One region of the Desulfitobacterium metallireducens DSM 15288 genome, then DNA from elsewhere that is predicted to be linked to it. Evidence: riboswitches for the same ligand, from Rfam matches in the RefSeq annotation. Region 1 holds a riboswitch; each other region holds the start of a gene.
What was found. Region 1 has a riboswitch for S-adenosylmethionine ahead of DESME_RS04340 (methionine ABC transporter ATP-binding protein). Riboswitches for the same ligand answer to the same signal wherever they lie in the genome.

Region 1 (8,052 bases):
TCCACGAGATGATTTTGCCGTAAAGTTGTTCCAGTAGAAACGATATCAACAATCATTTCAGCTAAGTTCACACGGGGGGCCAGCTCAATATTTCCATGAAGTTTTATCGGTACCACTTGCATTCCCTTTTGCCGGAAGAATTCCTCAGCTACTCGAGTGAATTTCGTCGCGACCCGTTGGTGATTAAGGACACTTAAATCAAAGGTCCCATTCGGCAAACGCGGTGGAACATTTTCTTCAGGCATTGCGACTACGAATCGGCAGTAACCGAACTTGAGATCCAGAAGTTCAGCTACATCTTTATTTTCCTCTAAAAGCGTATCTTTACCCACAAAACCGATATCAGCTGCTCCATGTTCCACATACGTTGGGATGTCGGTCGGCCGACAGATAATAATTTGCGCTTCAGCACCGTCTAAAGGAAAAAGCAGTTTCCGTGATTCTTCACTAACTTCGCTGCATTCAACTCCCGCCTGGGTCAAAACCTCCAAGGAATCCGTCAATAATTTCCCTTTCGGGAGAGCAATCGTTAAAAAGTCATTGGACATGGGTTTTCTCCTCTCCTTTGATTAAAGTCTACGACATCCATGAATATTTCATATTTTCTTTATTACTTTACTTCGTTAAAGCGTTAATTGATATGCATGTATTATATCAGTCTTAGATTAACGTGACAACTGTTAATTTCAGATTCACACCAAAGGAGGCTTCTTCGGAGAATTCAAATGCACAATGGATCAATCGCCCATCATAATGCCCAACTTTCGAGCGGCGCTTAAAACGGGTTCATCTTGATTCACTTTTTTTAACTTATTCACCGCTTCTGCTAGAGGAACACGAACGATTTTTTGACCCTGTAACGCAACCATGGTACCAAAGTCTCCTTCTAAGGCAGCTTCAACTGCAGCAACTCCATAACGCGTCGCTAGAACCCGATCCGATGCGTTAGGAGACCCTCCTCGTTGGAGATGACCTAAAACCGTAACCCGGGTCTCCATGGCAGTCAATATCTCGAGATCTTCCCCCAGTTTCGCTCCGATTCCGCCGAGCTTAATCGGATCGATTCGACCGAGTAGATTCCGCTCGACCACCATTTCACCGCCCAAGGGTGTAGCTCCTTCAGCGATTACAATAATGCTGAATTTCTTGCCTAAATTTGCTCTCTTCTTCATGGCTGCGGCAACTTTTGATAATTGATAAGGAATCTCAGGAATGAGAATGACATCCGCTCCTCCTGCGACTCCAGCATAGAGTGCAATCCAGCCTGCATACCGCCCCATAACTTCTAAAATCATGACCCGATGATGCGATTCCGCCGTCGTATGGAGTCGATCGAGTGCCTCTTGCGCCGTAGACACTGCCGTTTGGAACCCGAAGGTGACATCTGTCGCCATAAGATCATTATCAATCGTCTTAGGAATTCCGATGACGGGAAGACCCTGTTTAGCAAACTCTAAGGCAATACTTAAACTTCCATCTCCGCCAATAGCCAAGAGGGCTTCAACCCCAATCCCTTGGAGTTGCGAAATAACCTCTTCTGATCGATCAACAATTTGGAGCTGACCCTCAACTAAGGTTGGGTAAGCGAAGGGATTATCACGGTTTGTGGTCCCTAAAAGTGTCCCACCACGCGGGAGAATACCGGAAACATTGGACAACTTCAACAATTTGTAATCTTCTTCAACTGCACCCCGAAACCCATCCCGAATCCCAATCACTTCGATGCCCTCTTGATAACTGCTTTTTACGATCGCCCGTATTACGGCATTGAGTCCTGGGCAATCTCCTCCTCCGGTGAGAACGGCTAATTTATGCATTAAATTACTCCTTTCATTTCTTCGGAGTGATGTTATCTCTGTTTTATCCTAGACTATTCTATTCGCTTAACCTGAGCAATGCCTTTACGTTTTGCGATCATTTCAACTTCAGCTGCGCTTAAATTTGCGATACCCATCTCAGCCTGCACACCTTTTCCGCGGAGTTTTTGGACCGCTTGAATAACCTGTGAAACATCTTCACCATAGACTAAAACCTCTGGACACGGTTTCGTTTGGGGACTCATCCGCTCCGCTAAAGCTCCAAGATTCATAGCAAAACCCGTTGCGGGTAATGCATAGCCAAATTCGCCATAAAGCGCATCATAGCGCCCGCCTTCAACAATAGGGTAGCCAATATCACGCACATACCCTTCGAAAATAACTCCGGTATAATAGGAAAAGCCACGAAGAATTCCTAGGTCCAAAGCCACATACTCTTGGACATTAAAATCTTTTAAGTATTCGTAAACCTTTCTTAACGAGGCCACTGCCTCCTGTAACGATAGACTTTGACTCCAGTCTAGAACTTCCTCTAGCATCTCTGCTTGGCCATGGAAATGAGGAATCCTTAAAAGAATTCTCTTCGCCGAATCAGAGAATTTGCTTTTTTCTACGATTCTTTCAATCCCCACCAAATCCTTATGGGCTAATCGTTCTTCGTATTTTAACCGGAACTCAGTGTCGATCTTTAATTCATCCATGATTCCTGAAAAGATTCCCATATGCCCAAGATTAAATTGAAAATCCTTCAACCCGAATTTTCGCAAAGACTCGATGGCTAAGGCGATAACCTCAGCATCAGCTAAGGGATCACCAGACCCAATGAGCTCGACTCCAGCTTGCCTGAATTCCTGATGACGATTCGATTCGGTCCGATAAACATCGCTTGAATAACATAATCTGAGGGGCAGCTCTGAACCTTTTAACCTTGAACTGACCATCCGGGCAATGGGCGTCGTGAGTTCTGGACGCAGAACAAGGACATGACCTTGCCGATCAAAGAATTTATAAAAAAGGTCTTCCTTTTCTTCATCAGGTTGCAAACACGCACCGTATTCTAATGATGGTGTCGCAACTTTTTGATAGGCCCATAATTTAAATAAGGAAACGATTTCGCCTTCTAATTGATCTTGTACTGCCATTTCTTCTGGCAAAAGGTCTCTCATTCCTGTGGGTATTCTTAATCCTAAGGAAGAACGATTCATTTTACTTTCTCCTTTTTTGCTAATCTTTTTAGAATCAGTTGATAGCCATCGGCACCAAAATACAAACACCGTTTAACTCGGCTAATCGTCGCAGTACTTGCCCCTGTTTTATGGGCAATCGTCGTATAGGTCACATTTTTTTCAAGAAGTTTTGCTACCTCTAACCGTTGAGCGAGTGCTTTAATCTCCGAAATTGTCGCGATATCCTGAAAAAATCGATAGCATTCTTCCTTATCTTTTAATAAGAGAATGGCTTCGAAAAGTTCGTCACTTAAAGGATCGCGCAGACGGCGGTCAACTCCTTCTAAAGACTCCCCAGCCTCAACCTGTTTATCCTCTTGAAATGTTTTCTTAACTTCGTCCACGAGACATCATCTCCTTATTCTTCTCCACTTTAATTTATTAAAGTATTGAGGTGTTGTCAAGGATGTTAATTCATTTGAATAAAAAACACTTGCACATTTCCGATTTTATGTGTAAAATAACGTTATCTTAATTTTAAGAGTGATTCCTAAGGAATTGCTCATAATTAAATAAAACTCTTATCCAGAGTAGGTGGAGGGACTGGCCCGATGAAACCCGGCAACCGGCAGTGATGCACGGTGCTAAATCCTGCAGGAATAACTGGGAGATGAGAGGAAATCCGAAAGCAGCTTTGCGGGATTCCTCCGTGAAGTTTTTTGTTATGCCCAGAGGGAGGGAAATCATTGATTAACATTGAGCATTTAAGCAAAACCTACACTTCCCATAAGGGAAATGTCATCGCTCTCGAAGATATCTCTCTGGATATCCCACGTGGAGCCATTTACGGAATCATTGGCCTGAGTGGTGCAGGAAAAAGCACCCTTGTTCGTTGCCTAAATCGCTTGGAAGAAGCGACCAGCGGTCAAATTTTGATCGATGGTCAAGATATTACGAAGCTTTCCGGCAAAGGACTTCGCGATGCACGTCAAACAATTGGGATGATTTTTCAACACTTTCATTTACTTCAATCACGAACTGTTGCAGAAAATATTGCCTTTCCCTTAGAAATTGCCGGATATAAGAAGAATGATATTGAAAAACGAGTCAAAGATCTTCTCCCGCTCGTCGGTCTTGAAGATAAAGCGGATGTCTATCCTTCTCAATTAAGCGGCGGCCAGAAGCAGCGGGTTGGAATTGCCCGTGCTCTTGCAACCCGACCGAAAGTTCTTCTCTGTGATGAAGCGACTTCAGCGCTAGACCCGCAAACGACGGTCTCGATCCTTAACCTTTTGCGAGAGATTAACCAACAGTTGGGGCTGACGATTGTCATGATTACCCATGAGATGAAGGTTATTAAAGAAATCTGTACTGATGTCGCAGTCATCGATGCTTCAAAAATCGTGGAATACGGTCCTGTCGAACAAGTCTTTATTCAACCTCAATCCGCGATTGCCAAAGAATTCATTTCTAGCATCTTCCCCAATGAGTTGCCGAGTGATCTTCTCCGCGAACTTGCAGCTCACCCTGATTCTGAGATTGTTCGAATTCATTTTCTGGGTTCCCGTGCCTCAGACCCTATCATCGCCGATTTGATGAAAGGCTGTGACGTACGCGCCAATATTTTGTATGGAAGTATTGACCACCTACGCTCAACACTGTTCGGCACACTCACGCTTGAACTCCAAGGTTCGACGGAACAGCTTTCTAAAGCCCACGCGTATCTCTCCGAACGCGGGTTAAAAATGGAGGTGGTCCAAAATGGGATTTGATTGGTCCATTCTTTCAACCCCAAATTACTGGCCGAACATGATTCATATTCTTACCCCAGCTCTTGGCGAAACTCTGTACATGGTTATCGTTTCAACCATACTTGCCTATATTATCGGTGTTCCACTTGGCGTAATTCTTGTCATTTCTTCGCAGGAACACATTCTTCCTAATCCATGGGTTGAGAGAACTTTAGGAACGGTTGTTAATATTTTTCGTTCCGCTCCGTTTATTATTCTACTCGTATTCCTCATTCCCTTCACGCGTAAAATTGTAGGAACATCTATTGGCACAACGGCAGCGATTGTTCCGCTGGTCATTTCATCAGCACCCTTTGTCGCCCGCATGGTCGAAAGCTCCTTAAAAGAAGTTCCTTATGGTGTGATTGAAGCGGCATTGTCAATGGGTGCCTCTCCTTGGCAGATTATTCGCAAGGTTCTACTCCCTGAAGCCACGGCTTCTCTGATTCTCGGATTCGCCATTACCACCATCAGCGTGATTGGCTATACAGCCATGGCTGGCGCGGTCGGCGGCGGCGGATTGGGAGCCTTGGCGATCGATTACGGCTACAATCGTTTTCGAACCGATATTATGTTAATTACCGTTGCACTACTTGTGCTTATCGTTCAAGGTATCCAATCAATCGGTACCGTTTTTGCCCGTAAATTAGCCAATCACTAATCTGATAATCGAGCTTCTTTAGTTGATGGGCCCGTTAATTAAAGAGCTTGGATATAAACTAAGCGAATCCATAAATAACTCAATAATGATTAGATTTGAGGAGGTATAAACATGTTTAAATCAAAGCGTCGTCTAGCAACTCTCGTCCTTGGCTCACTTGTCTCCCTCTCATTACTGGTCACCGGTTGTGGCAATAACACGGCTAACAATGCCGCTACAGGAAATACCGCTAATTCCAACAAACCCGTCGTGCTCAAAGTCGGGGCAACTCCGAAACCCCATGCCGAAATTCTTGAGCATATCAAACCGGAATTAGCTAAAGAAGGTATTGATCTCCAGATCCAAGTCTACAACGATTATGTTGTGCCTAATACCGCTCTTGATGCTGGCGAAATTGATGCTAATTTTTTCCAGCACCAACCCTACCTCGATTCTTTTATTAAAGACCGTGGTATGAAACTCGTTTCCATTGGTCAAGTCCACCTAGAACCTATGGGTCTCTATTCTAAGAAAACAACTAAGGTTGATGAGCTCAAAGCCGGAGATACCATTGCAATCCCTAACGACCCTTCAAACGGCGGACGCGCCTTAGTCGTCCTTGAAAAGGCGGGTCTAATTAAACTCAAAGACGGAGTAGGGGTTAAAGCAACGGTTCAAGATATTGTCAGCAACCCTAAAGAATTTAAAATCTCAACAATCGATGCTGCTCAACTTCCACGTGTTTTAGAAGACCCTAAAACCGCTGGTGCTGTTATTAACACGAATTTTGCCCTTGAAGGCGGCTTAAATCCTAAAGACGCACTCACCATCGAAGAGGCTAAAGACAACCCTTATTCCAACATTGTCGCTGTTAAAGCGGATCGCAAAGATGATCCCAATCTTCAAAAACTCATGAAAGCCTTAACCAGCCCTGATGTTAAGAAATTTATTGAAGACAAATATCAAGGTTCTGTTATTCCTTCCTTTTAGTTTTAATTGACGAACGTTAAGAAGCGAGATCCGTTCAACACGGTATCTCGCTTCTTTTTTGTTTTTTTCACTGTACATTTTATGTATTCCCTCGTATTACCAGTAAAATGAAGGGATAGAACTAAAATGTTCTCATACACTAAGTTCAAATAGTTGAGCAAGGTGGGACATTTATGAATTCCTTCGAACGCAAGGTTCAAACCCGCTTACATCTTCATCCCGAGCATTTGCGCATGCTCTTAGCCCTCCCTACAGAGGAAACCGTTGAAACGTTAATCCAATATCATATTTTCGAGTCAAAAAATGCATACCTTGGCCAGCTTCTTTCTTCCCTGCTTCCGATATGGGAAACTCTCGCATGTGATGGAAATGAGACCTTGGGGAAACTTCTTCGGCTTTTAGAGAGTACGCGGATCAGCCCTATCAAACATGAAGATCAGCTTTTACATTCTAATCTTCTTCGTCTTCGGATTCTATCAGAGACTGCAGGACCCTTCCCATTTTCTCCGCTGTCCATTCAGGAAAATTTGCTTAAATTCCTGACAGACTCTGAAATCCTTGCAGATTTGCCTCAGCTCGAGGTGATTTCTTTTTCTCCCGCAGAGATCTCACCCTTAACCGCTGAACTTGAGCGCTATAAATTAAGTCCGATCAGTCGGCGTTACGTGCAGAATCTCTTCCATGCTGAGCGCCAAGAAGCTATTCTCTCTGTCCTCGCCTATCTCGCCAAAAACTATACCTTACTCGGGACATGCCGGCAAGCGTATGCCGTCATGCTTTCCTTAGATGAACTCGACAAATGGAGCAAGCATCCCTTCTGTCTTCGTCTTCTAGCTAACCGCTTCTGGGAGTATCGCACGCAGGAAATACTCTAATCCCATCAGTCCTCAACAAAATATTCCCCTTAAAACAGATACTATAGCATCAACAGCACCTGTTCTTTTACGCCGTCCCATTTTATTTTAAGTACAGATACCGTTCCATACTTGGTAAATAAGGGGACCACTCAGAATCTGAATAGGCTCCTTTGGCATGCTTGAATTGCCAAAGCTCTGCCTCCATTGCGTCAGCATAATGCACCAGGAGTGCTTCCATAATCTTAGGGCGCTTCGGAGATTGCCATTCATATCGTCCATGATGGCTCGCTAAAATATGCATCAGCTTGGTCTTCAACTCCACAGGGAAACCGAGGATCATATCTATCTCTCGAGTAACCATCTGAATACCAAGTACGATATGTCCCAATAATCGTCCTTCAGTGGTCACATCTATGCCTCGTGCATATTCATATTCGCTTATTTTTCCCAAATCATGAAGCAGTGCTCCTGTAATAGTTAGATCACGGTCCACTTCTGGATAATGAGAGGCGAGTGAAGCAGCAAGTTCTGCAACTTCAACGCTATGCTCCCATAACCCTCTCAAGTACGCCTGATGGATCTTTCGAGCAGCGGGACAGCTTCGATAAGCTTTTCCGATTTTCGGATCCTCTAATATATGTTTGATTAAAAGATTTAAATAGGGATCTTCTACCTCTTGAACCAATGTTTTAAGCCTCTTCTCCAGCTCCCCTGCAGACTCGGGAGAAGCTTGCAGAAGCTCTGTAAGCTCAATTTTATCCTCAGGTACAGGTTGAAGCGAATCAATGCTTA
Region 2 (8,052 bases), 690 kb from region 1:
ACGTAAGGCTTATAGACAATATGCTCATAGACTTCATCTGTAATCACAAACGTATCATATTTTTCAGCGAAATCAGCAATAACTTTAAGCTCGGAATACATAAATACTTTGCCGCTCGGATTCGAAGGATTGCATAAAATAAGGGCTTTAGGTTTTTGCTTAAAGGCAGCTTCCAATTCATCTACATTAAAATTGAATTCCGGTGGATGAAGAGGGACAAAAATAGGTTCCGCTCCTGATAGAATAGTGTCTGCCGTGTAATTCTCATAAAAGGGTGAAAATACAATGACTTTATCCCCTGGATCACATATGGTCATCATCGCGGCCATCATAGCTTCGGTACTTCCACAGGTCACGACAAGCTCACTATCAGGGTCTATCGTTCGATTCATCAGCTTAGATTGTTTCCGGGCTAGTGCTACTCGAAAGTTATCTGCTCCCCAGGTGACGGCATACTGATGGGGTCCCTCATGAGATACTTCCTTTAGTCGATCTAAAATTTGTTGCGGAGGGTCAAAATCCGGAAAACCTTGGGATAAGTTGACCGCATTAAATTGGTTACATATCCTTGTCATTTTTCGAATGATGGACTCGGTAAAGCCCTCTGTTCTATGGCTTAAATTAGGCATAGTATCCTCCTCTTTGCTCAAGAGTCGTTATTGCCTCGCTGACTCTTGAAGCAGTGATCGGTCCAATCGGCATAACATGGATTGATTCTTCGGGAATGGCCGATTTTTGGGCTAGTGCGTTAATGATCGTTTCAGTTATTTCCTTAACCCCGAGCTGAGATAATGAAACGGGCAATTTTAGCGTCTGATAAAAAGGAATCAATGACTTGATTTCCTCCCATTTCTCCTCTAAGACGAGCTGAACCAGAATGCCATAGGCCACTTTTTCGCCATGGAGAGCATGATGTGTTTCTTCTAGAATCGTGAGTCCATTATGAATTGCATGGGCACCGGCAATTCGTCCATATTGATCGCCAAATCCGCCCACCATTCCGGCCAGAACGATAATCGTCTCAGCGACTTTAACAAAGTCATCGTTTGAAGTGCCGGTTTTCGCGGCGTGGATTGCTCCTTCGGAATGGGCAAGCAATATTTCTTTACATTGTCTTGCGGCATAGTGGGATATTTGAAGAGGAATAGGTTTGTTCTCAATCGCTGCCATTTGGACATCGGCTTCATACCATTTGGCTAGAGTATCTCCAATACCCGCGATAAGCAGGTTGATCGGTGCATTGACGAGAATTCTCGGCTCGATGACCACAAGACTTGCACTGTTAGGATAAATATCATAACGAATAAAGGCTCCAGATTCATCGTAAATGACACTGAGTGGAGTCCAGGGAGAACAATTCGAAGCGAGTGTGGGTATAAGGATAAAGGATTTATGGGTTAAATGACTTACCGCTTTAACGAGATCAAGGACTTTTCCACCGCCGACTGCGAGGAGTCCATCATAGGAATTTTCAACTACAATTTTTCGAAGCGTTTCAATTTCCGCGATCGAACATTCGCCACCATAGGTAAATTCTTCATATTTAATCTGGGTAAATTGGGGCCAAAACGTCTTGGCTGCCTGCCAAGAGTTTATCCCATGCACAATGAGAACTTTGTGATAGCTTCGTTCCAGGAGCTTCGCTTCTAACTGATCTAAAACACCTTCAATTAGAATATATTCACTCGGTGCTCCGTGCACTGAAAAGCTTTCCACTTTCATCACTCTTTTCTTCGCTTCAGATGACTACAAAACAGCAGTCTTCCCCAATCGAAATAACAGATTTGGGAAGACTACCTAAATGGCCTTTATATTATTTGGTCATCCATGTCGGTTTTCCAAAACCTTTGAATTCTGTATCAATAACATTTTTAAATTCATCAGATTGGATAACGGTTTTGATATCTTTGGCGATTTGTGAATTTTCATTAGCAGCTGTTACAGCGACAACATTGCGATATGGATCGAGCATATTTTCAAGTGCTAAAGCATCAAGCAAGTTCATTTTAGCTGCTATGGCGAAGTTTCCAGGTACGGCTGCTAGGTCGACACTGTCTACAGAACGAGGAAGCTGGCCGGATTCAAGCGGTTTAAAGACTAATTTTTTCGGATTTTCGATGATATCCTTTTCGGAAACTTTGAGTGGATCGGCATCCGCCTTAACTTTAATGATACCTTGATCTTGGAGGGTATTAAAAGCACGTGCTGCATTGGTAGGGTCATTCGGAATGCTGACCGATGCTCCGTCTTTCACTTCAGCTAGGGATTTATATTTCTTTGAATAAATGCCCATGGGTGCTGTTGGAACTGAAATTAAAGCGGTTAAATCCATTTTATTTTCTTTTTCAAAGTTTTCTAGGTAAATCGTGTGCTGAAAAAGATTGGCTTGGATATCGCCATTATTCAACGCTTTATTGGGTTGGATATAATCGCTAAACTCAACAACTTTCACGGTATAGCCCAATTTTTCTAAACCCGGTTTTATGGCCTTGGTGACCATGTCACTATAGGGACCTGCAGTCGCTCCAAATTTGATTTCTTTGGCTGCTGTGGTTGTCTGTTGTCCAGCAGTCTTGCTCGTGCCGCAACCGGCTAGAACTCCTACGGCTAAAATGACTGTTAATACGGCTAACCATTTTTTCATGAAATTTCCCTCTTTCTGTTATTTCCTTTTATCTACAACTTTGGCAATAAAATCACCAGCAAATTGGATAACTTGAACTAAAACAATTAAAATCACAACGGTAGCAATCATGATGGTGTTATCATAGCGATAATATCCGAAGCGAATGGCCAAATCACCGATTCCGCCACCCCCAACTGTCCCGGCCATGGCTGAAAAACCAATTAAACTAATCAGCGTTAAGGTGACACCTGAGATAATCCCTGATCGCGCTTCGAGGAGCAGTACCTCCTTGATGATCATCCAGGGAGTTGCTCCCACAGCAATCGCAGCCTCAATGACGCCTTTATCAATCTCACGTAAGGAGGATTCTACGATACGTCCAAAAAAAGGAATGGCTGCAACCGATAAGGAAACGCTAGCTGCTGTCGGACCAATGGTTGTACCCACGAGAAATTCGGTTAAGGGTATAAGTGCGACCAGTAAAATGATGAATGGAATGGACCGCACCATATTAACAACAAAACCTAAAATATTCTGGACGGTCCGATTTTCCATAAATAATCCTTGGTCAGTAATATAGAGAAGGATTCCAATGGGCAAGCCAATCAAAATCGCAATAAATAAGGAAATGGAAATCATATAAATGGTTTGGATAAACGCTGCGTTAATATCTGGGATAAGTTCGAGAAAATGATTAAACTCAAAGCCCATTGTGTAACACCTCCACTTTCACTTCACGGCTTTCAATATACTGGAGGGCCCTCGCAATTTCTTCCTTTTGCCCTTTTAGTTCCATAATAAAGATGCCCAGCGGTAACTCTTGAATATATTCAATGGAACCATGCAGAAAGTTCCCTTTGACGTTAAATTTTTGGAGCGTATCGGAAATGATTCCCTCTCCAGCCACATCCCCCTTGAAGGTTATTTTAACCAGAGGGCCTTTACAGCTCTTTAAAATAACCTCGGGTATTTCAAAGGAAACAACACTGGCGATAAATTCTTGGGTCAGTACTGCTTGCGGACTGGCAAACAGATCATAGACAGAGCCTTCTTCGATAACTCTTCCGTCTTGCATGATGGCCATTCGGTTACAAATTTCCTTCACCACGTTCATTTCGTGCGTAATCAAAACAATTGTGATATTAAATTCCTTATTGATTCTTTTGAGTAAACTTAAGATGGACTTTGTCGTCGTTGGATCTAAGGCCGAAGTCGCTTCATCGCATAGAAGGACGGTTGGATTATTTGCAAGGGCCCGAGCGATCGCTACTCTTTGTTTTTGCCCGCCGCTTAACTGTGCAGGATAGACATCTCTTTTCTCGGCAAGACCGACCAATTCAAGCAGTTTTTCCACTCTCTCTTTGATTTTGGCAGTCGGTACCTTAGCCGCTTTCAGGGAAAATGCGACATTCTCAAACACCGTTTTTTGGCTGATTAAATAGAAATGTTGAAAAATCATGCCTATTTTTAATCGGGCTTGACGTAGATCTTCGCTTTTTAAACAGGTTAGATCCTTCCCATCTACAGTGATTCTCCCCGAGGTTGGCTTTTCTAACAGATTGATGCAACGAAGTAAGGAACTTTTTCCCGCCCCTGAGTAACCTACAATACCAAAAATTTCACCTTCTTGAATAGTTAAGGACACACTATCGACAGCACTCACGGTTCCGCTTTTTGTATCATAAACCTTTGAAAGATTACGAATTTCGATCATATCATTCCCTCCTTATTTCTCAGTAATATTCAAAAATGCCTCTTTCAAACTGAAAGAGGCATCGAAAAATAACAGTGTTTCGACTTATCTTTCAGAATGTTAGTCATTCTGCAGGAATTGGCACCTTCCCCTAAGGGGGTTGCCGGACGTCATCGGGCCAGACCCTCGGTCACTCTGGATAAGCATAATTGCATATTCATTTGTGAATTAAATACTAAGTAATCCTATGTACTTTATATAATTAACAGTGATTGAAATTATACTATTACATAACAGACGTTTTGTCAACAGATTTCTTTCATATCTTCTACCGGCTTGTGGCTACATTTCCCAATCGTTCCACCTGCTCTCTCAACCCAAAAACGATGAGAACATCGTCTGCAGAAATCTGTTCTGTTGCACTAGGATTACTCAAAACCTGATCACCGCGAATGATCGCGAGAATCGTTGCCCCTGTGTTCTGTTTAATCTTGCTCTCCCCAAGGGTGAGGCCATTCAGTTGGGATCCTTGTTCAACCTGAATTTCTTCAATTTCGATTTGAATATTGTGATCATGTACGACTGTGTCCAGGTAATCAATACTCATCGGCTTCATGATCGCTAGAGCCATCCGCCGACCGCTGAGAATGGCCGGAGAAATCACTCGATCTGCTCCCGCTCGATAAAGTTTCGCTTCAGATTCCAACTTATCTACCCGGGCAACGACTTGAATCTGAGGATTTAAACCTTTAGCCGTCAGAGTAACAAAAACATTGAGAGCATCTTCGGGCAGAGCCGTAATTAAGCCCCGGGCATGTTCAATTCCAGCCCTTTTAAGAATCTCATCCTGAGTAGCATCGCCTGGAATCACTAAAAACCCCTGCTTAAGATATTCTTGGACTAACTCTTCTCTTTGTTCGATGATGACAACCATGGTTTTATCTTCTGTAAGGTACTTGGCTACCTGTTGCCCAACCCGTCCTGCTCCGCAAATAATGATGTGATCTTTTAGCTGTGACATTTTCTTTTCCCTCTTTCGTTTCCCGTACACATCCGCCAAATGACCTTCGATGATAAAGCCCATCATACGTCCCACAAAATAAACGCTCACCGCGACCCCGCCAAGCATCAATACAAGCAGGATAACTTGCCCTGCTCGAGACTGAACTTGAATATCGCCAAACCCCACAGTTGTTAACGTTTCAGCCGTCAGAAAGAGTGCCTGCCAAGCACTTAGATGCTCAGACAACATTAGTCCAAACATCCCCACCAACAGGACCAGAGTTATAGCGAAAAATGTTGTTCTGAAATGTTTATACATTCTATAGTCCCTTTCAAGTAAAATACCTAATAAAAAATGCGTTGGCGAGAGACCTTTATGCTTTGCTTCTCAACCCACGCATTAAAATATTCAATTGAATTTACATTTTAGACATATTTTGTCCATAGAAAATCTCAGACATTTCTTTTTTTAGACGTTGCTTGATCTTTCGTTTTTCTCCAATAGAAAGTTCTTTTTTTGCTGTTCCAAAGAGATAATTATCCAGGTCAAAATCCTTTAGCAGCATTTTCGTATGGAAGATTTTTTCCTGATACACATTAACATCAATCATCTGATAAAGATCTCTTGTTTTATAATTGATATAATTTTGAATTGAATTGATTTTATGATCGATAAATATTTTTCTGCCATTAATATCTCGTGTGAATCCTCGAACACGGTAATCCACGGTAACTATATCCGAACAAAAGCTTGTCATAAGATAGTTGAGTGCCTTCAGTGGTGAGATTTCTCCACATGTCGACACGTCTATGTCTGCGCGAAAGGTACTGATCCCCCCATGAGGATGACTTTCAGGATAGGTATGCACCGTAATATGACTTTTGTCTAGATGAGCTACGACCGCTTCAGGAAGGGGTTTCACATTTTCAGTTACCATCGGCTCAAAGGGCTCATCATCTGGTGGTTTACCGGGTTCCACGTGTTCCTCAGCAATAAGCATCGTTACGCTAGCCCCTTGGGGATCATAATCTTGTTGGGCAATGTTAAGTATATTCGCGCCGATGATTCGAGCGACTTCAGTTAGAATATTCGTCAGTCTTTCCGCATTATATTCTTCGTCAATATACTCAATATAAGCATCCCGATGTTCTGGGGTTTTAGCATAACAAATATCATACATATTAAAGCTTAACGTTTTCGTCAAATTATTAAAACCATAAAGCTTTAACTTTTTTAGTGGTTTTACGTTCATCGTACTCCTCCATGCTGTCTGATCTATACTCTATGTTTTAGCTAACTTAATTATACCTTTTGTATATAATAATAACTACCTATCATGAAACCTGGATTGGAAAATATACAAAAAATATCGTTCCAGCGGGTCCGCTCTCTACTTCAATTTTACCCTTGTGACGCTCGATGATACTATAGCTTGAAGCGAGTCCTAGCCCCGTGCCATTCTCCTTGGTTGTAAAAAAGGGTATTCCCAACTTTTCTAGATTCTCTTGTGGAATACCGATTCCCTCATCCTGCACAGCCAATACCACTTGCTCATCCTTTGTATACGTTCTGATCGTAAGCGTTCCTTGCTCCCTCATGGCATCCAGACCGTTTCGAGCTAAGTTGAGGATCATTTGCGTAATTTCTTTCGAACTCATCAATATATCTGGTGTATCCCCAGCAAGAAACACAACTTGTTTGCTTTGGTTATAAGCTTCAGCCTCGAGTAATGGATACAAATTACTCAAGATGTCATTTATATTTATACTTGTTGAATCCGTCGGTGCATTCCTCGCAAGGGATAGGTATTCCGTTATAATCGAATTGGCACGGTCAATTTCACTAATCATTAACTCCAACGTGTTACCGTAGTATTCAAATTCCGGCTTTTTCTCAAGAAGTTGAAGATATCCTCGAACGGCAGTCATGGGATTGCGGATTTCGTGAGCAATTCCTGCCGCCATTTTTACAACTAGATTAAGTCGATCCAGCCGAGCTATATCATCTTGCATTTTTTTCATTTCCGTAATATTAGATGAGGAGACTAATATACACTCTTCACCATTTAATTGAATATGCTCCGCTGATAAGAAAACGGAGACCTTTTTAGCGTTGCCCTTCAAATAACAGATTTCAAGATTATGAATTGACTCTTGCTTTTCCAACACGTCCATTAGTATTGAAAATTCACTTTCAGGCAGACCCAACTCTATGGGAGATTTGCCTATTAACTCTTCAGGTAAGACGTTTAAAGCCCTTGAAAATTGATAATTAGCTTCAAGCAAACGAAAGTCTGAACTTCGATATATTGAAAGGGCTTGGGGATTATTGAGAAAGACTTTAGCAAATCGTTCTTCTGATTTTTGTAGTGCATCAGTGCGTTCATGAACCATCTCCTCTAAATGCACTTCATGTCTTTGAAGTTCTCTCGTCATCTGAACGACATCGGTTATATCTTCCATCGTTGCTATACATCCACAAATAATACCATTTTCATTACGTAATGGGCTGGCATTCCAACGGGCAATTTTAGAAATACCATCTTCCCATACAAATTCTAATTCACACCCTACTGTTTCTTTTCCATACCAGGCTGCTTGTTCAATAGGCATATCTTCTGCAGGTATAAACTTACCCTTTTGATAGACTTTTACTGGGGGCGGAACTTTCGCTGAATGAGAAAACAGGCCATAGGGTTCTATTCGTAAGAAATTGGCTGTCACTGGATTA
Region 3 (8,052 bases), 1.1 Mb from region 1:
CATCTCTCTGATTAAGGATTAGAATCAATTTCAACAACAGGAAATGCTTTAAACTTTAACACGATGAAGGGAAGTTCAAAGTTTTTGTTAGTTAGAGAGCTGACGGTCGGTGCAAGTCAGTCTAACAGGCTGAAGAATTCCATCCTGGAGTGGCCAATGATGAATTGTGACGGGTTCCGCCCGATAGCGCGGACAAGAGTTGGCCGTTACGGCAACATGGGTGGCAACGCGGGAATACCTCTCGTCCCTATTTGGGATGAGGGGTTTGTTTATTTTCAGGCGTCCCTATACATGTACCTATAATTGGTCAGAACTTGGGTGGCACCGCGGAAAATTCCCGCCCCAATACTGGGGTGGGTTTTGCTTTTTTTTCACATAAAAAGGAATAGGGAGGCTATTTAAATGAAAAGAGTATTTAATTTTGCAGCAGGACCAGCGGTATTACCCGAAGAGGTGCTTAGAGAAGCAGGAGAGGAAATGTTAGATTACAAGGATACAGGGATGTCTGTGATGGAGATGAGTCATCGTTCTAAAGCATTCGAACAAATCATTCAGGATGCTGAAAAAGATTTAAGAGATTTGATGAATATTCCCGATAATTACAGAGTCTTGTTTCTTCAAGGAGGCGGCTCTCAGCAGTTCGCGATGATTCCTATGAACTTAATGAAAAATAAGGTTGCTGATTATATAAAAACAGGACAGTGGGCCAAAAAAGCAATCGCTGAAGGGAAAATCTATGGTAAGGTCAATGTCATTGCTTCTTCGGAAGATAAGACCTTTACTTATATTCCCGACCTGAAAAATTTGAAAATCTCTGAGGATGCTGACTACGTTTACATCTGTCACAATAATACAATTTATGGCACAAAATATAATGAGTTGCCTGAGACAGGGGATAAAATCTTAGTGGCCGATATGTCTTCCGATATTTTATCTGAACCTGTTGATGTGACTAAATACGGTCTTATTTTCGCAGGTGCTCAAAAGAATATTGGACCAGCAGGAGTGGTTGTTGTTATCATTCGCGAAGATCTCATTACCGATGACGTTTTGCCCGGAACCCCAACGATGCTGAAATATAAAACTCATGCTGATAATGATTCGCTTTATAATACTCCGCCAGCTTACGGCATTTATATTTGCGGCAAGGTATTTAAGTGGGTTAAGAAGCTAGGCGGCCTCGAAGCCATGAAAAAGAGAAATGAAGAAAAAGCAGCAATTCTTTATGATTATCTTGATGCCAGTAAAATGTTTAAAGGGACTGTAGTTAAAAAGGATCGCTCTTTAATGAATGTACCTTTTGTCACGGGCTCGGAAGAATTGGATGCTAAATTTGTTAAAGAAGCGAAAGCGGCTGGCTTTGAAAACCTAAAGGGACACAGAACAGTTGGCGGGATGAGAGCAAGTATCTACAATGCAATGCCAATGGATGGGGTTAAGGCCTTAGTCGAATTTATGAAGAAGTTTGAAGTGGAAAATCAATAAGAGAATAAGAAGCTCAATGATGAAAAGAGGAGAAGATGCAAATGTTTAAGGTCAATTGTTTAAATAATATCGCCAATGTAGGATTAGACTTATTTTCGGATAACTATCAGCTGGTCGATGAGTTCAATGACGCAGATGCTGTACTCGTTAGAAGTGCCAGTATTCATGATTTAGAGTTACCTCAGTCCTTAGCCGCGATTGCACGCGCTGGGGCAGGGGTGAATAATATCCCGCTTGATAAATGTGCAGAAAATGGGATTGTTGTCTTTAATACACCTGGCGCGAATGCCAATGGAGTAAAAGAAATCATCATGGCAGCCCTAATCTTAGCTTCTCGCGACATTATCGGGGGCGTGAATTGGGTAACTTCGGTTAAAGATGACCCAGAGGTTGCTAAACTTGTTGAAAAGAAAAAATCGAAGTTTGCTGGAACGGAAATCAAAGGGAAAAAGCTGGGAGTCATTGGTCTTGGCGCAATTGGGGTTCTAGTCGCTAATGCAGCGAACAAGCTTGAGATGGAAGTTTACGGATATGATCCTTTCATTTCCGTGGATGCGGCTTGGAAACTTTCCAAATATATTAAGCATACCCAGTCTCTCGACGAGATCTTTAGAGAATGTGATTATATTACGGTTCATGTACCTTCAATTGATTCGACTAAAGGAATGTTCAATCAAGAAGCTTTTGATATCATGAAAGAGGGAATTAAAATCCTCAACTTCTCCAGAGATTCTTTGGTTAATGAGGAGGATATGATTGAAGCCTTAAAAACCGGAAAGGTCGGTCGTTACATCACCGATTTCCCCACTCCTAAGATGGTGGATGTGGAAGGGGTCATCGCGATTCCTCATCTAGGCGCCTCGACCAATGAATCTGAAGATAACTGTGCAATCATGGCTGTGAACCAGTTAAGGGACTACCTCGAAAATGGGAATATCAAGAACTCAGTCAACTATCCGGCTTGTGACATGGGAGTATGTGCTCAAGCAGGACGGATTGCTATAAACCACAAAAATACGCCGAATATGCTGGGTCAATTTACCGCGACATTGGCTAAAGAAAACTTCAATATTTCCGATATGATCAATAAGAGTCGAGGAGAATGGGCCTATACCATGATCGATATTGAATCCCCGACCGCGGATCAAATGATTAAAAAACTGGAAGCAATTGATGGCGTTTTGAAGGTAAGAGTTATTAAGTAAGATGTGCTAGATAAGTAAATGGAGGAGTTATTTTGGCTACGTTCAGACCTTTTAATGCCGTAAGACCGCGCGAGGATGTTGCCAGTAAAGTGGCAGCACTTCCCTATGATGTTTATAATCGTGAAGAAGCGTTAGCAGAAGTTTTAAAAGAGCCCTTATCCTTTTTGAAAGTGGACCGAGCAGAGACTCAGTTTACTCCGGATTTCAACCCTTATGATGCATTGGTCTATGAAAAAGCAAGAGATATCCTTCAGCAAATGAGAGAAGAAGGAATCTTGGTTCAAGAAGGCAAGAATTGTTATTATGTCTATGAATTAACGATGAACGGCCGTTCTCAGACGGGTTTAGTCGGTTGTTCAGCAATTGATGATTACCTTAATAATGTCATCAAAAAGCATGAGAAAACGAGAGAGGATAAAGAAGTCGATCGCATCAACCATGTGGATATATGTAATGCACAAACCGGACCGATTTTTTTGGCCTATCGCTCTCAACAAATCATCAACGATGTTGTGGATAAGGTGAAGCAGGGGACTCCTTTATACAATTTTGTCGCTCCTGATGGAATTCGACATGCGGTCTGGAAGATCGATCAAGAAAAAGAGATCGTAACCATCGAGACGGGTTTTAAAAATATCCAAAATATCTATATTGCTGATGGCCATCACCGGGCTGCATCAGCAGTGAAGGTGGGCTTAAAACGAAGAGAGGCTAATCCGGGATATACGGGAGATGAGGAATTCAATTTCTTCCTGTCGGTGCTTTTCCCTCATGATCAATTGATGATTTTAGATTATAATCGGGTGGTTAAAGATTTAAATGGGTATACTCCCGACGAATTCTTAAATGAGGTCGCCAAAGCCTTTGCTGTTGAGAAAATAGGGCAAGAGCCTTATAAGCCGACTGCTAAAGCAACCTTCGGTTTATACTTAGAAGGTGCCTGGTATAAGTTAACCGCCAAGGAAGAGATCCGGTCTAACGATCCCGTTGAAGGACTCGATGTCTCCTTGCTTCAGAATCATGTTTTAACGTCTATTCTTAATATAAAAGACATCCGAACGGATAAGAGAATAGATTTTGTGGGCGGCATCAGAGGACTTAAAGAACTCGAAAAAAGAGCGAATACGGATATGAAGCTGGCTTTTTCGATGTATCCCACTTCAATTGTTGAGCTGTTTGACGTTTCCGATGCAGGGCTCTTGATGCCACCCAAGTCGACTTGGTTCGAACCGAAGCTGAGAAGCGGCTTATTCATTCATGAGTTAAACTAACGGCAGATCTATCGGGTAATAGTTGACTAAAACTTATAAATGTTATAGTATAGTTTCGTTGGTTAACTGAATATGAATCATGAATTCAACTTCTTATCAAGAGTGGTGGAGGGACTGGCCCGATGAAACCCGGCAACCGGTATTTTGTAATACAGCGGTGCCAATTCCTGCGATGGAAACATTGATAGATGAGAGAGGAAGTATTGCGAATAAACCTCTTTCTTATGAAAGAGGTTTTATTTTTTTCGACTAATGAAAGGGGATAGTTTTGTGCCGATTAATATACCCGATGGACTGCCAGCACTAGGGATCTTAAACCAAGAAAACATTTTTGCAATGAATGAGGGGCGAGCAGCTCACCAAGATATTCGTCCGCTCAGCATTGTTATTTTAAATCTCATGCCCGATAAAATTGTGACGGAAACGCAGATTTTAAGGCTTTTGAGTAATTCTCCTTTACAAGTTGATATTACTCTGCTTTATCCTGAAACCCATAATTTTAAGAATACACAGGAAGAATATCTGGTTAAATACTACGAAACCTATGATCATATTAAGAATCGAAAATTTGACGGCATGATTATTACGGGCGCGCCAATTGAGAAAATGGACTTTGAAGAGGTTGATTTCTGGTCTGAACTCGTGAAGATTATGGACTGGAGCCAACACAATGTTTATTCAACCCTCTATATCTGTTGGGGGGCGCAGGCAGGGCTCTACCATCATTTTGGGGTGCCGAAGTATCCGCTAAACGCAAAAATGTTTGGCGTTTTTCCGCATACGCTTAATCATAAGCATGTTAGACTTATGAGGGGCTTTGATGATATTTTCTATGTTCCTCATTCCAGGCATACAGAAGTTCGCAGGGAAGACATCGAAAAGGTTCCAGAGCTAGAGATTTTATCAGAATCTGAGGGGTCTGGAGTTTATCTGATCGCGACGAAAGGCGGTCGTCAAATTTTTGTGACAGGACACTCAGAATACGATCCTCTTACCTTGAAAGCTGAGTATGACCGGGATGTCGCCGGCGGTCTTCCTATTAATATCCCGCAGAATTACTTTCCTGATGATGATCCGAAACAACCTCCGATCGTCAAATGGCGAAGCCACTCCAATCTACTCTTTGCCAACTGGCTCAATTATTATGTCTATCAGGAAACACCATACAATGTCAACGAAATCGAGTAAGGTCAAATAATATAAGCAATAAAAGAAAGAAGGAATTTTAATGCCACTAGAGCAGGGGCATGACCGAGTAGCTGCAGAACAGCTTCTCCACGAATATGTCAAAAGTGAGAGTCTCATCAAACATGCGATGACCGTTGAAGCCGTTATGCGTCATTTTGCAGCTTTGCTTAAGGAAGACGTTGAAGAGTGGGGAATCATCGGCTTATTACATGATATCGATTTCGAGATGTATCCGGAAGAGCATTGTCATAAAACGAGGACTATTCTTGAACCGAGAAAGTGGCCAGAGTCCTTCATTCGGGCAATTGAAAGTCATGGCTATAAGCTTTGCAGTGATGTTGAACCGATTACACCTCAAGAAAAAGTTCTTTATACGATTGATGAACTGACCGGGCTTATTTCAGCAACGGCGTTGCTTAGACCGAGCAAGAGCCTTTTTGATTTAACCGTAAAATCCGTTAAAAAGAAATGGAAGCAGAAGAGCTTCGCCGAAGGGGTTAACCGTGAGGTCATCGAAAATGGAGCTTCCATGCTGAATATGGAGTTGGATTATGTTATTGAGCAGACCATCGAAGGAATGAAAAAGGTCGCTTCAGAAATAGGACTTGAGGGGAATGTTGAAGTCGCAAAATAATCAGATATCCTTAGAGCAATAGCCAGTACTCTTAAGTACTGGCTATTTCCATTTTCATGAGTATAATAGAGTTAATCTTAGTGAGATGGCTCAAATATTCTTTCTAATAAAGAAGAGGAGATTTAGGATAATGGATGAGCTGCTAAATTTTCAGAATGAACTATTAGATAAGCTCGTATCGGGTGGTGGACTAAGGGAACTAGCTCAACACATATCAACGTTTTTGAAAAAAGAAGTACTCATTATTAATCCCTCTCATCGTGTGCTTGTCTCCACAATCTCTAACGAGGATTTTAGCCAAGGGAAACTGCTCAAAATGGCGATGGTTGTACCCATTCCAGATCGAACTAAAATCTTCATAGGGGAGCAGGAGGTTGAAGTTCTTGTTTGTGAACTCAGTAATGCGGAGAAAAGATGGGGTTTTCTTTTGGTTTGCGAGCCGGGATTGGATGAGAATAGTCAGATCAAGACGGTGGCTCATCAAGCCCGAGTCGCTTGTGTCTTAGAACTCCAAAAACAAGAGGAGCTGCTCGAGAGCAACCGACAATACAGAGATGCTTTCCTTTTTGATTTGCTCTATGGTAACATGGATGATCCTGCAGAGATCATTACCCGGGGTAAATTTTGGGGGTGGGACCTCCAGTTACCCCAGGTTGTGGCTGTATTTGAGCTAGAAGACTTTGAACTCTATTCTACAGATCGACATCTTCTTAAAATACTTTGTGAAATAGTCCAAACGGTGATCGAAGCTTTGGATATGAAGGCTATCCTTTTTCAGAAGAATGAAGAGGTTGTTCTTGCTCTACCCCTGGAGAATAAAGATTATCATGAGGGAAAAGCAATTTTCAAGATGATCATTAATAAAATGAGGGCTTTGAGCGAAGAACACCTAAACTCACGCGAGGTTCGAGTGGGAATAGGAAAGAAGTATACCAACCCAACAGAGCTATTTCGGAGCTATCAAGAAGCAAAAGTCGCTTCAAAATTAGGCAGTTTGCTTAACGATCAAAATCATACTTCTTTTTTTAGGGACTTGGGCATAGCGCGAATTCTTTATAATCATGATCGGCAGGAATTAGAAGCGTTTTATGGGGAGACGCTTGAGGCTTTAGAACAATACGATAAGTCCCAGAAGAATGAGTTGATGGAGACTTTGGAAAAATATATTGCGAATCGTTGTGACCTGAAGGAAACGGCTGAAGCCCTTTTCTTGCATCCGAATACTCTTCGCTACCGGCTAAAGCGAATTGAAGAAGTCTTAGAGATTGACATTAAGGACTTTGATACGATTTTGTCTTTCATGGTTGCCTTTAAGATAAAATATTTACAAAAGCTTTAGGTTGCTATTTATGAGGATCTAAGAGGAGCAGTCAATGGATAAAGACGATATCAAGAAAGAGAATGAGATGTTTTTGAGTATCTGCCCGCGCAATTGCTATGAGACGTGTGGATTAATATCGCATGTGCAGAATGGACGTTTAATTAAAGTAGAAGGAGATCCTCATCATGGCTATACTCAAGGTAAGCTGTGTGCTAAAGGGTATGCCTATACAGAATATGTTTATAGTCCCCAGCGTTTACGTCATCCGTTAAGACAAGTCCCAAGAGGGTCAGGAAATTGGTATCGCATAAGTTGGGAAGAAGCTTTGGAGGATATTGCAAATAAGATTCTCGAGCTTCATCACCGCTATGGATCTTCCTTGGCTTGTGCTTATAATAAATTTTCAGGAAATTTAGGAGTACTTCATAATGCGACAGAGGGCATGTTTAGAGGCTTAGGCTCCCATACCAAGCTCTCTGGCAATGCTTGCTTAGCTGCGGGGAGTGATGCTGTAGCTTACAATCGCGGACAGCTCATTTTCCATGATCCTGAAGACATGGCGAAATCGAAAGCAATCGTTCTCTGGGGGGTTAATCCCGCACGAACGGCAGTTCATCAATGGAATTTTATTAATCAAGCCCGGGACAAAGGTGCTCAGATTCTGGTTATTGATCCCTTGTACACTCCTTCAGCTGCCCAAGCGGATATCTATCTTCAAATTAACCCGGGAACAGATGGGTTACTCGCTATGGCAGTGCTTAAGATTCTTCTCGAAGAAGGAAAGCTTAACCCAGAGTATTTCGGTGGAAACATCTACGGCTGGGAGTCTTTTCAGAGTTATCTTCAAGAAAAGGTGACCCTTGAAGAGGCGAGTAAGGTAACGGGGGTACCCCAAGAGGGAATTTATGATTTATCGTCTTTTTATAAGGAAAAACCCTGTGCCACATG
Region 4 (8,052 bases), 170 kb from region 1:
CAAGTAATTCAGCACCTTGTTTTGGCTCATCAGAATTTGCTTTCTTTTCATCCTGAGATAAATTACTTTCAGTCCTTACTCCACTCTTTCCACTGATAACAGAGCCTGCTTTCACGTATTGATTGGCAAGCTCTAACCCCTTCATAGCATCCCCTGCATAAAGCACCGGGCCATCATACTCCGGAGCAATTCTATTTTCGACAAAGCGTGCTGTCAGCGCTGCCCCACCGGTTAAGAGCGGGAGACTGATCCCCGCATTCTTCAAATCCTGTGCCGTTACAATCATCTGCTGAGCAGACTTCACCAATAGTCCCGAGAGTCCAATAGCATCCGGCTTTTCCTTTTCGCAGGCGGCAATAATTTGCTCTGGTGAAACCTTAATTCCTAAATTGACGACGTCAAATCCGTTGTTGGATAAAATAATTTCCAAAAGATTTTTGCCAATATCATGGACATCCCCTTTAACTGTGGCCAAAAGGATCTTGCCCTTAACTGCTGCATCCTTTTTCTCGAGGTAAGGTTCGAGATAGGTTACAGCGGCTTTCATCACCTCTGCGCTTTGTAAGACTTCAGCGACAATCAGTTGATTCGCGTTAAAGAGACGACCGACTTCCCCCATTCCTTTCATCAATGGTCCATTGATGAGTTCCAAAGCCCCGTATTTTTGAAGTCCTTCTTCCAAGTCCTTAAAAAGCCCCTCTTTTGACCCTTCAATAACGTATTGTCCAAGACGTTCCTCTAAGCTTAAGTTTTTTTGTTCCGTCACCTTGGATTGAACCGTTTTGTTCCTATAAAATTCAGCGAAACGGCTGACCGTTTCTTCATTCGTCTCAAAAAGAAGATCATCGGCAAGTTTCTTTTCCTCCTCTGAAAGGGAAGCAAAACGAACCAGCTTTTCAGCATTCACAATGGCGTAATCCAAGCCCGCCTTCGTCGTATGATATAAGAAAACAGCATTTAAGACTTCCCGACCAGCTGCCGGTAAACCAAAGGAAACATTACTTACACCAAGGATTGTTTTGCATTGGGGAAACGCTTGCTTGATTAGCCGAATCCCTTCGACGGTTTCGCGTGCCGAGCCAATATACGTTTCATCGCCTGTCGCGACCGGAAACGTTAGCGGATCAAAAATAATATCTTCTGCTGGGACACCCTTCTCGGTTAAAACGTCGTAAGATCGTTTAGCCACTTCTAATTTCTTTTCCTTCGTAATGGCCATCCCCTGCTCATCAATCGTACCGACGACAACCGCTGCCCCGTAAGTCCTTAAAAGAGGAACGACTTCATTAAAGCGGGTCAACCCCTCTTCGAGATTGATTGAGTTGATAATGGCTTTACCTTGGGAACGCTTAAGTCCTAACTCAATCACCTTCGGATCCGTGGAATCGATCATCAAGGGCGCTTTCACTTTCTTGACTACATATGGAAGAAATTCCGCCATGTCCGCATACTCATCTCGATCCGGATTCGCCAAGCAAACGTCAATAACTTGAGCATTCTTCTTAACCTGGGCCCGAGCGATCTCCGAGGCTTCTTCAAAATGACCGTCAGCGATTAGATCCCTGAACTTTTTCGAACCGATTACATTTGTCCGTTCACCCACGATGAGTGGCCGATTTTCGTCTTCGGCATAGACCGGCTCCAAACCCGAAACAGCACTAAGATGATGGGCTTCAATGGGGCGAGGTGAATATCCCTGCAAAGCCTTAGTCAAAGCACGGACATGTTCGGGCGTTGTGCCACAACACCCCCCTGCAATATTCAACCACCCCTTTTCTGCGAATCCGACCATCTTATGGGCTAAACCTTCCGGTTCCTCATGATAATGTCCATCTTCATCGGGTAAACCAGCATTCGGATAACAACTCACGCCGCAGTCCGCAATCTGCGCAAGTGACCGAATATGATCCCGCATAAACTCCGGACCTGTAGCGCAGTTAAGCCCCACAGAGATTGGATGCAAGTGAGCAATGGAAACATAAAAAGCTTCAATATTTTGTCCCGCCAAAGTCGTCCCCATCGGTTCAATCGTACCCGAAACCATGACGGGAAGCTCCAATCCCTGATCAGCAAAAGCTCTTTGGATCCCCGACCCCGCCGCTTTGACATTAAGGGTGTCTTGTGCTGTCTCGACTAAAAGGACATCGACTCCCCCTTCAATTAGAATCACAGCCTGACGATAGTAGGCTTCTTCTAATTCCTCAAAGGTTACGCCGCCAGTTAAGGAAAGGCTCTTTGTCGTCGGTCCCATGGAACCTGCCACAAAACGCGGCTTTTGAGGGGTGGAATAACGATCTGCCGCCTCACGAGCTATTTTCGCGGACTCCCGATTAAGCTCCTGATCCCGGTCAGCAAGGTTATACTCAGCTAAGACAACAGTTGTTGCCCCAAACGTATTCGTTTCGATTAAATCCGCTCCGGCTTCGAGATAAGCTTCATGAACGGAACGGATCACCTCCGGCCGAGTTAACGTCAGGATTTCGTTACATCCCTCATATTCCTCTCCGCCAAAATCTTTAACTGTGAGGTTTGCCCGTTGCAACATCGTTCCCATCGCACCATCGATAATCAAAATACGTTTACCTAACTCTTCTTCAAATCGTGTCATCATCGTTACTCCTCATTTCATTGCTTCAAAATATCTATTCAGATTCTCTGATACTTCACTGATATGAAAAAAGCCCCTTCCAATAGCGAAGAGGCTTACAAAATCATATTGTAACTCCTCTTATCTGTCAGAAGATATCTTCTGCAGGAATTAGCACCATACTCAAATGTCCCTGTTACAGGGTACTACAAGCTGGTTGCCGGGTTTCATCGGGCCAGTCCCTCCACCACTCCGGATAAGAGTTTATTAAATTTTCTAGAACACTTTAAAATAACTCTAAATTAAAAAATTTTATTCTAAGAATAGCAAGTAAACTTCAATCTGTCAACTATCCTCACTCAAAAGTGTTATAATTCGAATTATTATGCCTAAAGCATTGTTTAGTCTAGATTGGAGTGTTTCTGATGAACATATATGATATCTTTATGTCGCCCTTTGAGAAAAGCGGGCTGACAAAAATCAGGAAAAATATTATCCCTCAGGCTTTTGGAGATGTACTTGAAATCGGTTATGGAACTGGAGTGAACTTCCCCTATTATAACCTGTCTACTGTTCAACATATTTCTGCTTTAGATACGAAAACTTCTCCGATTAAAATAAAAACTGGCCTGCCTTTAGAATTTTTTGAAGGGCAGGCGGAGAATCTTCCCTTTGCTCCTGAATCTTTTGATACTGTAGTTGAAACTCTGGTATTCTGCAGTGTGAAAAACCTTGACAAAGCCATAAATGAAGTACTACGCGTGCTAAAGCCAGGCGGCCTCTTTATTTTCATGGATCATGTACTGCCAGAAGAAAAAAGTATGGCTACTCTGTTCAAAGCAACGAATACCGTCTGGCCTAAAATCGCCAGTGGATGTCAATTAACACGCGAACCGCATAAGCTTATTGAAGCTTCAGGCCTTATCATGGAGCAATCCGGAACATTCGGACATGATATCTTTCGCTGGGGTATTGGAAGGAAAGCTTAAATCATTTAACCCTTCCGCTTTCCTCAACTTAGTTCGGTTTGTAAGAGCTCAATTACTTGTTGTTTATTAGGAACCTTCCCGGCTAATTTTACCTTTTCGTTAATCACTAAAGCAGGAGTACTCATAACCCCATAGGACATGATTTTTGCGATATCTTCTACTTTTTCAACCTCTGCGTCAATCCCAAGATCTGCAACTGCCTCACGCGCTATTTCTTCAAGCTTTTTACATTTCGAACAACCCGTCCCTAAAATCTTCACTTTCATTTTCCTATCCCCTTTCATTTAGACTCCACAATTTATAATGATTACACAAAGAAACCCTGAGATGCATTAAATAAGTATCCAATTAAAATAATCCCAGTGGATACAATCGCCACAAAAATTCCCAATAACTTGGGTTTGATCACTTTACTCAGCATAATTAACGACGGAAGTGACAGAACCGTAACAGCCATCATGAAGGAAAGTACCGTTCCGATACCCACTCCCTTACCAATAAGAGCTTCAGCAATCGGGATCGTTCCAAAAATATCTGCATACATGGGAATCCCTACAGCAGTCGCCAAAAGAACAGCAAAGGGGTTATTGTTTCCGATGACTGTTTCAATCACCGATTGAGGAATCCAGTTGTGAATAGCCGCCCCAATTCCCACACCGATGAGAATATAAAGCCATACCCGATGAATAATATCTACAACCTGCTCTTTAGCAAATGAAATTCTCTCTTGGCGAGTCATCTCAAGTTCGACGCTCTCCGTATTTTCAATCTGTCGAACATATCCTTGAACTTGATCTTCAAGTCCAAGTTTATCGATTAATGTTCCTCCTACAACAGCTAACAGCAACCCGAAAACGACATAAGCAATAGCAATTTTAGCTCCAAAAAAGGACATTAGAATCAATAATGAAGCAATATCAACCATGGGTGAGGAGATTAGAAATGAAAATGTGATTCCTAAGGGAAGCCCTGCTGCGGTAAAACCGATAAAAATCGGGATACTTGAACAACTGCAAAACGGAGTGATCGTCCCAAGCAATGCTCCTAAAATATTTCCTTTTATCCCTTTGATTCCACCAAGAATCTTCTTGGTTCTTTCTGGAGGGAAGTAACTTTGAATATACGAAATAACGAAGATTAAGACCGACAAAAGAATGAAGATCTTTATCGTATCATAGATAAAAAAGTGGAGACTCCCCCCGATTTGATCGCTTATCGATAACCCAAAGACGTTTTCGACCAACAACTTAATAAGATCAGAAAGCCAATTCATTTTTAGAAGTTGATCATTAAGCATGCTAAATATCTGTGTAATATTACCCATTTTACCCCCATTTCCTTTCTATAAGTAAGTAAATCTTAAGATTTTGGCGTTATAGTGGAGCATGATTCAAGATAGCTTTGTGCTTCTTCCCGCTTCTGAATATCGTCACGAATAACGGGATATAAATCGGCGCTAGCAACAATTTTTTGTATGATCTCATAAAACAATGGCTCAAGCGTTATAGAATAATACATGAACTGCTCTTTCCTAACATCTTTAACCAAGCCTAGATCCCGCAATTTGGCAAGATGCTTAGAAACCTTGGGCTGTGACTCTCCTAAGATTCCGCAAATTTGACAGACACAGTATTCTTGATGAAAAAGTAAGATTAAAATCCTCAAACGGGTTTCATCCGATAGGAGTTTAAAAAAATCGGTAAGGTTATTCATGAGCTTCCTCCATTTATATAATACTCATATACTCATATGCGCATATGAGTATTATGCGCTTAATTCAAAATAATGTCAATTTCTTTTCCGTTATGCTTAATAACAGAAAAAAGATAATTAAAGGAAAACAATATACTAATCGAGAATATAAATTTCGGATTGTTCGCTTGTTAAAAACTAACATCAAAAGGAGATTGAATCTATGATTCAAGTTGTTATTCCGGGTCAGGAAACCCTGAACCTAGAGGTATTGGTTCTCGATTATAACGGGACGCTCGCTTTAGACGGGCAAATGCTTGAGTCAGTTAAAGAGAGTCTCATTCGTTTATCCCCTCATTTAGGAATACATGTTATTACCTCAGATACCTTTGGTACAGTGGTCAAACAATGTGAAGATTTGCCTATTCACGTAAAGGTCCTAGAAAGCTCAGACCACATCCATGAAAAAGAAAATTTCTTGGTTCAGTTTGGCGAGCGGCAAATCGTTGCAGTTGGAAATGGTGTAAACGATGAACTCATGCTTAAAAAAGCCGATTTAGGAATTGCTGTGATCGGATTTGAAGGAGCCTCCTCTCACACCCTTTTAGCCGCTGATATTGTGGTTCATAGCATAGAGGATGCCTTAGGTTTACTCTTAGAAACCACCCGTCTTAAAGCAACATTAAGGAAATAAACGCTAAAATTATTCAATATGATAATCGTGCAAAAAATGCCTTGCGGAATAGCCCGCAAGGCATTTTTATAATCATAACGAAGGCCAATTCCAGCGCAATGGGGTTATCCTCGCTGCTATAATGTTTTTATTATTTACTGCATAATAATTAGATGATATCATTAAGAGTAGATGATACCCACGGGGAGTAGGAGGAGCCTATATGTCAAAAAATACTCAAATGTATCTTGATTTCTTTAAAGGGGCATGGAAATATCGTAAAGAGATCAAGAAAGATCGCCAGTGGATGAACCGTTATGTCCAAAAGCAAGGGTTTAAAATCAACCCTCATCGTATGTATCTAACACAGCTATCAATCTGGCTTGAAGAAAACAAACATCTTTACGGCCAGCAGATTTGTCCATGTTTTGAAGCAAGTGGCGACCCTTCCCTTGATAAAAAACTAATCTGCCCATGTAACTTTGCCGCTGAAGATATTGCAACGCACGGAACCTGTCATTGTGGGTTATTCGGACGGGAGGATTATTCAGAAGCTGACTTTAAGAAAGCTGAAGGAAAAGTCATGCATGAATATAAAATCCCACTAAAATGGCAAGGAAATACTTTGGATACACGAGGTCAAGAAATTAATCCATTACGTGGGCTTCCAGTTCCTGATGCAATGCATCTATTCAAACAGGCTCGTAATGAAAGACCCAGCTTAGACTTCAAAATCCTTACCGAGCGAGAACAATCGGCGAAAAATATTAAAGCGTATTTGAACACCCAAGGATATCAATGCGATATCACCCCAGAAGGAAAAGACTGGAGACTGGCGATTAAACGCTAATCTTAAATAGAAAAGGATGCTACGGAGATTTTAGCCGCAGCATCCTTTTCTATTTCATTTGATTAGAGAGAAATGACTTTATCTGCCTCATGCATCGTTTTTATGATAGTTGGCATGTTCGAAACTTCCCCCAGCCCAATCTTTTCTTTGATGCCGTAATATTCAAGGCAAGTGACACAAGCAAGAAATTTCACGCCTTCTGCTTCCAATTCTCTTAACACTCCAAACGCATCAAATTCAGGAAGAAGTAGCTTAACTCCACTTTCCACTAAAAGAACGTGTGTGGGTTTTTGATCGGCTTCAAAAAGTTTGCGAAAGAAGTTCCCCATAAGTTTCTTCCCCAGTTCAGGATCCTGACTCCCCATTTTATCAGAGGAAATATAATAAACGAAATTAGGCATAAATAAAAACCTCCCTTATTTAACCTGTAAAATTATATCTTACCTAAGCCAGTAAGGCTGCTCCTAAGGCCACAGTAAGTTCTGGTTCTGATGGAATCACAATCTTTGCCTTGAGTTCCTGCTCTAAAAAGTGAACCAAGAGCGCATAGTGTGCTCCTCCACCCGCGAAAATCAAGCAATCCGGTTGCGGTTGCGCGAGAGATTCTACAAATCGGGCGAGGCGTTTTGCTGTGCTTCGGAAAATCCCAGCCACAACCTCTGGTTTAGGGGCACCTTTAGCAAGCAAAGTAATCACTTCAGATTCAGCAAAAACAGTACACATCGAATTGATGGGCATGGGCTTAGCATGAGTAGCCATCGCTAGTTCTTCCGGAGTAAGCTCAAGCCCTTTAAGGATAACGTCGAGAAAACGCCCTGTCCCTGCAGCGCATTTATCATTCATCACAAACTGCGTAACTTTTCCCAGCCCATTCTTGCGAATCACCTTTGCATCCTGCCCACCTACATCTAGGATGAACGGAACCTCGGGAAAATACTCATGACAGCCTCGAGCTTGACAGGTAATCTCTGTTAAAACCTTGCCCTCAGGAAAACTAACTCGCCCATAGCCTGTGACAACCAGATCAAAGGCTACTTCTTGTTCCAGAGGCTCTTTCCAAGTTGCTAATAATTTTTTTCCAGCCCCAACTGAGTCGAATCGGGAAGGAACAACTTGGCTATAAATTCTCTCTTCACCGTCAAAAACCACCAATTTCGTGTTCACGGAGCCAAGATCAAGCCCTATTTTGATCACGAACGAACCATCTCCAACAACGCTTCGATCCGCGTCGAGAGCTGACCTTGATCTTCATCTGAAAAGT

Region 2: another riboswitch for S-adenosylmethionine. It lies ahead of DESME_RS07700 (methionine ABC transporter ATP-binding protein); the one in region 1 lies ahead of DESME_RS04340 (methionine ABC transporter ATP-binding protein).
Region 3: another riboswitch for S-adenosylmethionine. It lies ahead of metA (homoserine O-acetyltransferase MetA); the one in region 1 lies ahead of DESME_RS04340 (methionine ABC transporter ATP-binding protein).
Region 4: another riboswitch for S-adenosylmethionine. It lies ahead of metH (methionine synthase); the one in region 1 lies ahead of DESME_RS04340 (methionine ABC transporter ATP-binding protein).

What each region holds. Positions count from the first base shown of each region.
Region 1 is NZ_CP007032.1:908,619-916,670, reverse strand. It holds gene hisG (ATP phosphoribosyltransferase) at 1-548, opposite strand, end outside; gene DESME_RS04355 (6-phosphofructokinase) at 738-1,817, opposite strand; gene hisZ (ATP phosphoribosyltransferase regulatory subunit) at 1,871-3,022, opposite strand; gene DESME_RS04345 (YerC/YecD family TrpR-related protein) at 3,019-3,309, opposite strand; SAM riboswitch class I at 3,562-3,660, shown strand; gene DESME_RS04340 (methionine ABC transporter ATP-binding protein) at 3,730-4,755, shown strand; gene DESME_RS04335 (methionine ABC transporter permease) at 4,745-5,434, shown strand; gene DESME_RS04330 (MetQ/NlpA family ABC transporter substrate-binding protein) at 5,546-6,403, shown strand; gene DESME_RS04325 (hypothetical protein) at 6,577-7,278, shown strand; gene DESME_RS04320 (3'-5' exoribonuclease YhaM family protein) at 7,361-8,052, opposite strand, start outside.
Region 2 is NZ_CP007032.1:1,596,090-1,604,141, forward strand. It holds gene DESME_RS07680 (pyridoxal phosphate-dependent aminotransferase) at 1-629, opposite strand, end outside; gene DESME_RS07685 (iron-containing alcohol dehydrogenase family protein) at 622-1,722, opposite strand; gene DESME_RS07690 (MetQ/NlpA family ABC transporter substrate-binding protein) at 1,814-2,644, opposite strand; gene DESME_RS07695 (methionine ABC transporter permease) at 2,663-3,337, opposite strand; gene DESME_RS07700 (methionine ABC transporter ATP-binding protein) at 3,327-4,340, opposite strand; SAM riboswitch class I at 4,422-4,525, opposite strand; gene DESME_RS07705 (potassium channel family protein) at 4,648-5,640, opposite strand; gene speD (adenosylmethionine decarboxylase) at 5,741-6,574, opposite strand; gene DESME_RS07715 (PAS domain-containing sensor histidine kinase) at 6,657-8,052, opposite strand, start outside.
Region 3 is NZ_CP007032.1:2,963,545-2,971,596, reverse strand. It holds gene serC (3-phosphoserine/phosphohydroxythreonine transaminase) at 403-1,485, shown strand; gene DESME_RS14285 (phosphoglycerate dehydrogenase) at 1,527-2,690, shown strand; gene DESME_RS14280 (DUF1015 domain-containing protein) at 2,723-3,961, shown strand; SAM riboswitch class I at 4,052-4,156, shown strand; gene metA (homoserine O-acetyltransferase MetA) at 4,232-5,149, shown strand; gene DESME_RS14270 (HDIG domain-containing metalloprotein) at 5,190-5,783, shown strand; gene DESME_RS14265 (PucR family transcriptional regulator) at 5,914-7,122, shown strand; gene DESME_RS14260 (molybdopterin-dependent oxidoreductase) at 7,157-8,052, shown strand, end outside.
Region 4 is NZ_CP007032.1:736,130-744,181, reverse strand. It holds gene metH (methionine synthase) at 1-2,608, opposite strand, end outside; SAM riboswitch class I at 2,726-2,850, opposite strand; gene DESME_RS03585 (class I SAM-dependent methyltransferase) at 3,013-3,576, shown strand; gene DESME_RS03580 (thioredoxin family protein) at 3,600-3,842, opposite strand; gene DESME_RS03575 (permease) at 3,884-4,900, opposite strand; gene DESME_RS03570 (ArsR/SmtB family transcription factor) at 4,936-5,289, opposite strand; gene DESME_RS03565 (HAD family hydrolase) at 5,492-5,962, shown strand; gene DESME_RS03560 (ferredoxin-thioredoxin reductase catalytic domain-containing protein) at 6,165-6,791, shown strand; gene yedF (sulfurtransferase-like selenium metabolism protein YedF) at 6,854-7,192, opposite strand; gene DESME_RS03550 (acyl-CoA dehydratase activase) at 7,236-7,985, opposite strand; gene DESME_RS03545 (double-cubane-cluster-containing anaerobic reductase) at 7,982-8,052, opposite strand, start outside.